Linked DNA regions of Pontibacter akesuensis. The protein of the gene in region 1 interacts with the protein of each later gene in a pairwise test. Links are inferred from orthologs where the notes say so. Each region holds a gene or a part of one and is shown on either strand. Other genes may lie near its edges. The genes, in order: A0W33_RS12370 and topA.

Region 1 (3,116 bases):
CAGCATCCTCCAATAAGAAAACATTTCGTTCCTGCGCCAGTTGCTGCAGTGCGTCCATGTCGCACACCTGCCCGTACAGGTGTACGGCGATGATGGCTTTTGTTTTGGGGGTGATGTATTGCGCAGCGCTTTCGGCAGTGAAGTTATACGTATGGACATCCGGCTCAGCCAGTACAGGCATGGCCCCTACCTGCAGCACCGCATTCACTGTGGCGATAAACGTATTGGCCGGCACCACCACTTCATCGCCTGCTCCCACACCCAAGGCTTTCAGAAGTATAACCAGCGCATCGTAGCCGTTGCCCACGCCAATGGCGTTTCCGGCTCCCAGAAATGCGGCAAACTCTGTTTCAAAAGCCTGCACCTGTGGCCCCAGCACATACTGCTTTCCCGCTACAGCATCCAGTAGCGCCTGCTGCACCTGCGCCTCCAAACCCCTCGGGAAGTCTCTAAACTGAAAGTATGGAATCGGCTGCATGGGCTAAATCAAACAAATATTGAAGTATGGATTAGACAAAGGAGGAAAGACGTAAGGCATCAGGCCACAGGCCGTGCAGCTTATACTTACCCCAAGTTGCGCTATATGATACTAATTGGTTTCTGATAACTGGAAACCCACCCCTAACCCCTCCCAAGAGTGGAGTCCCACATAAACGGGAAATAATTCCCCTCCCCGGAGGGGTTAGGGGTGGGTTATGTTTCAACGGCGTAAGCAAATCGCAACTTAAGTTACTTATACTTTCTTAACATTATACTTTACAGCGCCCCGTGTGTCGTCAGTTTCTTAAAGTAAGCATAATCGCGGATGTAGTCTTTCTTGCTATAGTCGGTGGAGGTGAGGCAAAGGGCCGTGGCTCCCTCCGAGAAGCGCAACTCTACCCAGCACATGGCCGGCACGTACAGCCCCTGCTGCGGATGCGTCAGCTCAAACTCCTGCCGCGCATGGCCCGTGTCGATCAGCACTTTTATACTTCCGGTCAGGGCAACCAGCACCTCCTCGGTAGCCATGTTGGCGTGGTGGCCGCGGGTTGTCTCCGGGGGCGTTCCCTGCGTCCAGAACACCCGCTTTATCACGAAGGGAATGTTATCGGCCAACTGGGTGCTGGTGATATAGCCGCTCTCCGGGCTACCCACGTGGTCGAAGGAAAGCAAGTATGGTGTGGCTGGCAAAGGTCAGGCTGTTGGTATACCCGCAAAAGTAAACCATTTTAGAGAGATACGATAATTTTTACCCTTGCAAGGCTTTGGCTAACTTGCAGGTTGCCAGCAGCAGCAACCATGGAAGACACCTACAGAACCATAGAAGCGCCCTCAGAGGGTTTGTACAAAGAAAAAGGAAGTAAATTCATTGCCCTCGCTTTCCCCGTTTATTCTGAGGAGGACGTGAAGGACACGCTCGCCGAGCTTCGGAAAAAGTACTACGACGCCCGCCACCACTGCTATGCCTACATCCTGGGGGCCGACCAAACCCGCTATCGCGCCAATGACGACGGCGAACCCAACCACTCGGCCGGCGATCCCATACTTGGGCAGATGCGCTCTGCTGGGCTTAGCAATGTGCTGATCGTGGTGGTGCGTTACTTTGGAGGCACGAAACTTGGTGTCAGCGGCCTGATCAATGCCTATAAAGTGGCCGCTGCGGAAGCCATCGCTCAGGCCACTATTCTTGAAAAACACGAAACAACGCTGCTGCAGGCGCATTACGACTACCCGCAAATGAACGACGTGATGAGCCTGGTGAAGGAGTATGACCTGACGGTGAGGGAGCAGCGGTTTATGCTGGATTGCCGCCTCACCCTGGAAGTACGGAAGAGCCTGCAGGAGGAAATCACACAAAAACTAGAAGAGATGGAAGGCGTTAAAGTCGAAGAACTAGCCGACTCCCCCACTACCTGATGCCTGCTTCAACTTTATAGCTTTCTAACCTGAACTCTTTAACTTTACTTTTTCCTATACTCCCCTGATGGCCAAACGCAAGCACAACCGCTCCCGAGACAAGATCCTGCAACGCAAAGCCGGCGTAAAACCGGGCTCCCTGTTTATTCCGTTTGAGGCTTTTGCGCCGCGCTTTTTCCTGATGTCGTTTAGCGAGGACTTTTTTGAGGAGCTGGAGGTAAAGACTTACCCGGAGCTGGTGCAACGCGTTACTTCCAGACCGGATGCGCGGCATTGGATTGATATTCGCGGCTACCGGGATGAGAAGATGCTGGAACAGTTGGCCGTGGATTTTAACCTGCACCCCTTGCAGATGGAAGACGTGGTAAACGACTACCAGCGCCCCAAGGTAGAGCAGTTCGATAAAAACCGCCTGTTCATCATCTCGCGCATGCTCCGCTGGTCCACCGAAAACAAGACGCTGGAAGATGTGCAGCTCTCGCTCTTCACAGGACCCAACTATGTGCTTAGCCTGCAAAGCGATTACGAGGATTGCCTCGACCCGTTGCGTGAGCGCATCCGCGTGGGCAAAGGCGTGATCCGGAAGCGGCCAACCATCTACATGGCCTATGCCATGATGGACGTGGTGCTGGATTACTATTTCCCGGTAATTGCCGACATGGGCGATTATATCGAAGACATGGAGCAGCAGGTGCTGTTGCAGCCATCGCGCAACAACCTGGCGCTCATCCTGGACCTGAAAAGCGAGCTGGTAAAACTCCGCCGCATTGTGTGGCCAGAGCGCGATAAAATGACCGAGCTGCTGCGCATGGACGAGGAGGTAATTCACGAGAGCCTCAAAGCCTACTTCCGCGACGCCTATGACCATACCATCCAGCTCATCGACCTGATAGACAACCACAAGGAAATGGCCTCCAGCTTGGTGGACCTGCACATGTCTACGGTGAGCAACCGCATGAACGAGATCATGAAAGTGCTCACCATTATCTCCAGCATCTTTATTCCGCTAAGCTTTATTGTGGGCTTGTATGGGATGAACTTCTCACGCGAGGACCCTGAGACAGGCCGCGTATTGCCCTACAACATGCCAGAGCTGTATGAGCCGTATGCCTACCCGATTTTAGTCAGTTTAATGGGACTCCTGATCGTTTCTCAACTGATTTTCTTTTACCGCAAGGGCTGGTTCAGGAGTTTTTAGAGTGATGTTATACTTGCCGTGC
Region 2 (3,448 bases), 1.2 Mb from region 1 along the record:
ATGGATTTTATGTATAACCTGAAAATTAAAGATAGCGCAAGAGAAGTCTGATCAGGGTACTTGCTCCGTATAGTGAGTAAGCAACATGCCGGTGGTGGCATGGATATCCTGCCACTGCTCCAGTTCCAGCGCTACGGCCAGCACATCGGCCGTGTCGAGGTAACCAAGCTGCTGCTGCTCGGTAAGTTCGCGGGCAAGGCGCGTGATGCCGGGGTTGTGCGCTACCAGTAGTACCTGCTTCACATGGTCGGGCAGTTCGCCCAGGCACTTCAGCAGCTGCGATTTGCGGCCGTTGTAAAGGTCTGGCAGGTAACTGATGCGGTCTTTGTCGAAGTACAGGCGGCCGGCAATGATTTGCGCCGTGGTATTGGCTCTTGTAGCCGGACTGGCAAGTATGGCATCGGCTTTGCTAAACTTTTCGCGGAGCCAGGCACCCGCGGCACGGGCCTGCTGCTGCCCGTGGGGCGTAAGCTCCCGTTCAAAGTCGGGCTGTAGTGGATAAGGGTCTTCTGTTTCGGCGTGGCGGCAGAGTAGTACAATTCTTTGCATATAAAATCTTAAGCTGACCGTGTGGTGTTAGGAGCGTTTTTGTGTTACGGAATTATGGATTTAAACCTATCTTATACGGATGGGGTTGTAATTGTTGAAAAAAAAACTTGAACTTTGGGGCAAACCCCGGCCCCACTCGCCTCTAATTTCATAGGATGATAAAAAACTTAGTCATAGTAGAGTCGCCTGCAAAGGCAAAAACGATAGAAGGATACTTAGGAAAAGACTTTATTGTAAAGTCCAGCTTCGGGCATGTGCGCGACTTGCCTAAAGATAATAACGCCATCGACATACCGAATGGCTTTAAACCAACTTATGTTATTTCCAGCGATAAAAAGGACGTGGTGGCGCAGCTGCGCAAGCTGGCCAAGGAGGCCGAGATGGTGTGGCTCGCATCGGACGACGACCGTGAGGGAGAAGCCATTTCCTGGCACCTGAGCGAAGCCCTGAACCTGAACGATGCCAAAACACGCCGCATCGTTTTCCGCGAGATCACCAAGAGCGCTATTCTTAATGCCATCAGCACCCCGCGTGGCATTGACATGGACCTGGTGAACGCGCAGCAGGCACGTCGCATACTTGACCGACTGGTGGGCTTTGAGCTGTCGCCGGTGCTCTGGAAAAAGATTAAAACAGGCCTTTCGGCCGGACGCGTGCAGTCGGTGGCGGTGCGCCTGGTGGTGGAGCGCGAGCGCGAGATAGAGCGGTTCAACGCCGAGTCTTCGTTCCGGATTACCGCTGCCTTTGATGTGCAGGGACGTACGCTGGAGGCCGAGTTGCCACAGAAATTCAAGACTGAGGAAGAAGCACAGGCCTTTCTGCAAAATTGCGTGGGCGCTGAGTATAAAATAGAGAACCTGGAGAAAAAGCCGCTCAAGCGCAGCCCTGCTCCGCCGTTCACCACCTCTACCCTGCAGCAGGAAGCCAGCCGCAAGCTATACTTTTCGGTGGCCCAAACCATGACGGTGGCACAGCGCCTGTACGAGGCGGGTAAGATCTCCTACATGCGTACCGACTCCCTAAACCTGTCTGATGAGGCGATACAGGGGGCTACGCGCGAAATCACCCGTGCCTTTGGAGAGGATTTCGTGAAAACACGCCGCTTTAAAACCAAGTCTGCCGGTGCGCAGGAAGCACACGAAGCCATTCGCCCGACTGATTTCTCCCTGATGACGGGCAGCAGCGACCGCAACGAGCAGCGCCTGTACGAGCTGATCTGGAAACGCGCCATTGCCTCCCAGATGGCAGACGCCGAGATCGAGAAAACCACTGTTACCATCGGCATCTCTACCCAGCCGGCGCAAAAACTGCAGGCCACAGGCGAGGTGATCAAGTTTGAGGGCTTCCTGAAAGTATACATTGAGTCGAAAGACGACGACGAGGATGGAGCCGACGACGAAGTGAAGGGTATGCTGCCGCCGCTAAGCATCGGCCAAAGTATAAACCTGCGCCAGATGCTGGCCACCCAGCGCTACTCCCGCCCTGCCGCCCGCTACACCGAAGCAAGTTTGGTGAAGAAGCTGGAGGAACTCGGGATCGGACGCCCGTCTACCTATGCGCCTACCATCTCGACAGTGCAAAAGCGCGGGTACGTAGAAAAGGACAGTCGCGAAGGCAAAGAACGTAATTTCCGGGTGCTGACGCTGAAAAGCGATGATATCTCCTCCCAAACCAAAACCGAGATCACGGGCGCAGAGAAAAACAAGCTCTTCCCGACGGATACGGCCATGGTGGTGAACGACTTCTTGATTGAGCACTTCCCGAACGTAATTGATTACTCCTTCACGGCACGCGTGGAAGCTGAGTTCGATGAGATCGCGCACGGCACCAAAGAGTGGGAAACGATGCTGGACCAGTTCTACCAGAAGTTCCACAAGCGCATCGAGTCAAGCGAGAGCATTAACCGGGCGGATGTATCGGGTGCGAGAGAATTGGGTAAAGACCCCGTATCAGGCAAAACCATACTTGCCAAGCTCGGCCGTTTCGGCCCTTATGTGCAGCTGGGTGAGGAGAACGAGGAAACGGGTGAAAAACCAGTATACGCCAGCCTGCGCAAAGGCCAGTTCATCGAGAGCCTGGCGCTGGAGGATGCGCTGGAACTGTTTAAGCTGCCACGCATTGTAGGCGTGTTTGAAGACAAAGAGATGAAAGCTGCCATCGGTCGCTTTGGTCCTTACATCAGCCATAACAGCAAGTTTTATTCGCTCCCGAAAACGCTGGACCCGCTGAAGGTGACGGCCGAGGAAGCGGTAGCCCTGATAGAGGCCAAGCGCAAAGCCGACGCCGAAAAGCTGATCAAGTCGTTCCCGGAAAACCCGGACATCCAGGTGCTGAACGGGCGCTACGGTCCTTACATTGTGGCAGGCAAAAAGAACGTGAAGATTCCGAAGGACAAGGAGCCGAGCGAACTGACGCTGGAGGAGTGCGTGGCACTTGCCGACGCCACTCCGGAGAAAAAAGGCCGCGGCGGCTTCAAGAAAAAAGGCACTGACGCCGATAAGCCAGCCGCTGAAAAGAAAAAGGCAGCCCCCAAAGCGAAGGCTAAAGCCGCTACCACTAAAAAGCCTGCTGCCAAAAAGCCGGCAGCTAAAAAAGCACCGGCCAAAAAGAAGGTATAAAACTCACAAAGCTATACTTGTAGTTTAATTAATAAGCACAAAAAGCCACTCCAGTACAGGGTGGCTTTTTTATTTTCTGATAACCAGCAGTTCTTCCACAGCTGTAGTATAGCAGCTCGAAATGTGGTCCTTCCTGAGCATCCAGGGCGCTTTCTGCTGCTCCTCTTTATGCCTGTTGCTTTCGTCTATTGCCCCCTGCACGGCATACTTCAAACTGTGGTGCCCAAAGCGCTGCCGCAGGGTATCGAGCGTGTGCATGAGCTTGGTTTGCTTTTCGTCGT

Evidence for each region.
Region 2: the proteins of A0W33_RS12370 (region 1) and topA interact in binary tests that used the Escherichia coli proteins (3 or more experiments, as listed by UniProt). The link is inferred for Pontibacter akesuensis from one-to-one orthologs.

Annotation. Positions count from the first base shown.
Region 1 is NZ_CP014766.1:2,898,219-2,901,334, reverse strand. What follows is about bases 293-3,087. They hold A0W33_RS12370 (IMPACT family protein), read left to right. Parts: upstream 293-1,278; coding sequence 1,279-1,896; downstream 1,897-3,087. Other genes in these bases: corA (magnesium/cobalt transporter CorA), read left to right, coding at 1,964-3,087; A0W33_RS12375 (sugar 3,4-ketoisomerase), read right to left, coding at 757-1,170; A0W33_RS12380 (DegT/DnrJ/EryC1/StrS family aminotransferase), read right to left, coding at 293-478. Also shown: more of A0W33_RS12380, read right to left, coding at 1-292; more of corA, read left to right, coding at 3,088-3,094.
Region 2 is NZ_CP014766.1:4,121,921-4,125,368, reverse strand. The notes cover bases 309-3,435. They hold topA (type I DNA topoisomerase), read left to right. Parts: upstream 309-704; coding sequence 705-3,167; downstream 3,168-3,435. Other genes in these bases: A0W33_RS17440 (Y-family DNA polymerase), read right to left, coding at 3,237-3,435; A0W33_RS17450 (SixA phosphatase family protein), read right to left, coding at 309-549. Also shown: more of A0W33_RS17450, read right to left, coding at 52-308; more of A0W33_RS17440, read right to left, coding at 3,436-3,448. UniProt on the Escherichia coli protein: Releases the supercoiling and torsional tension of DNA, which is introduced during the DNA replication and transcription, by transiently cleaving and rejoining one strand of the DNA duplex.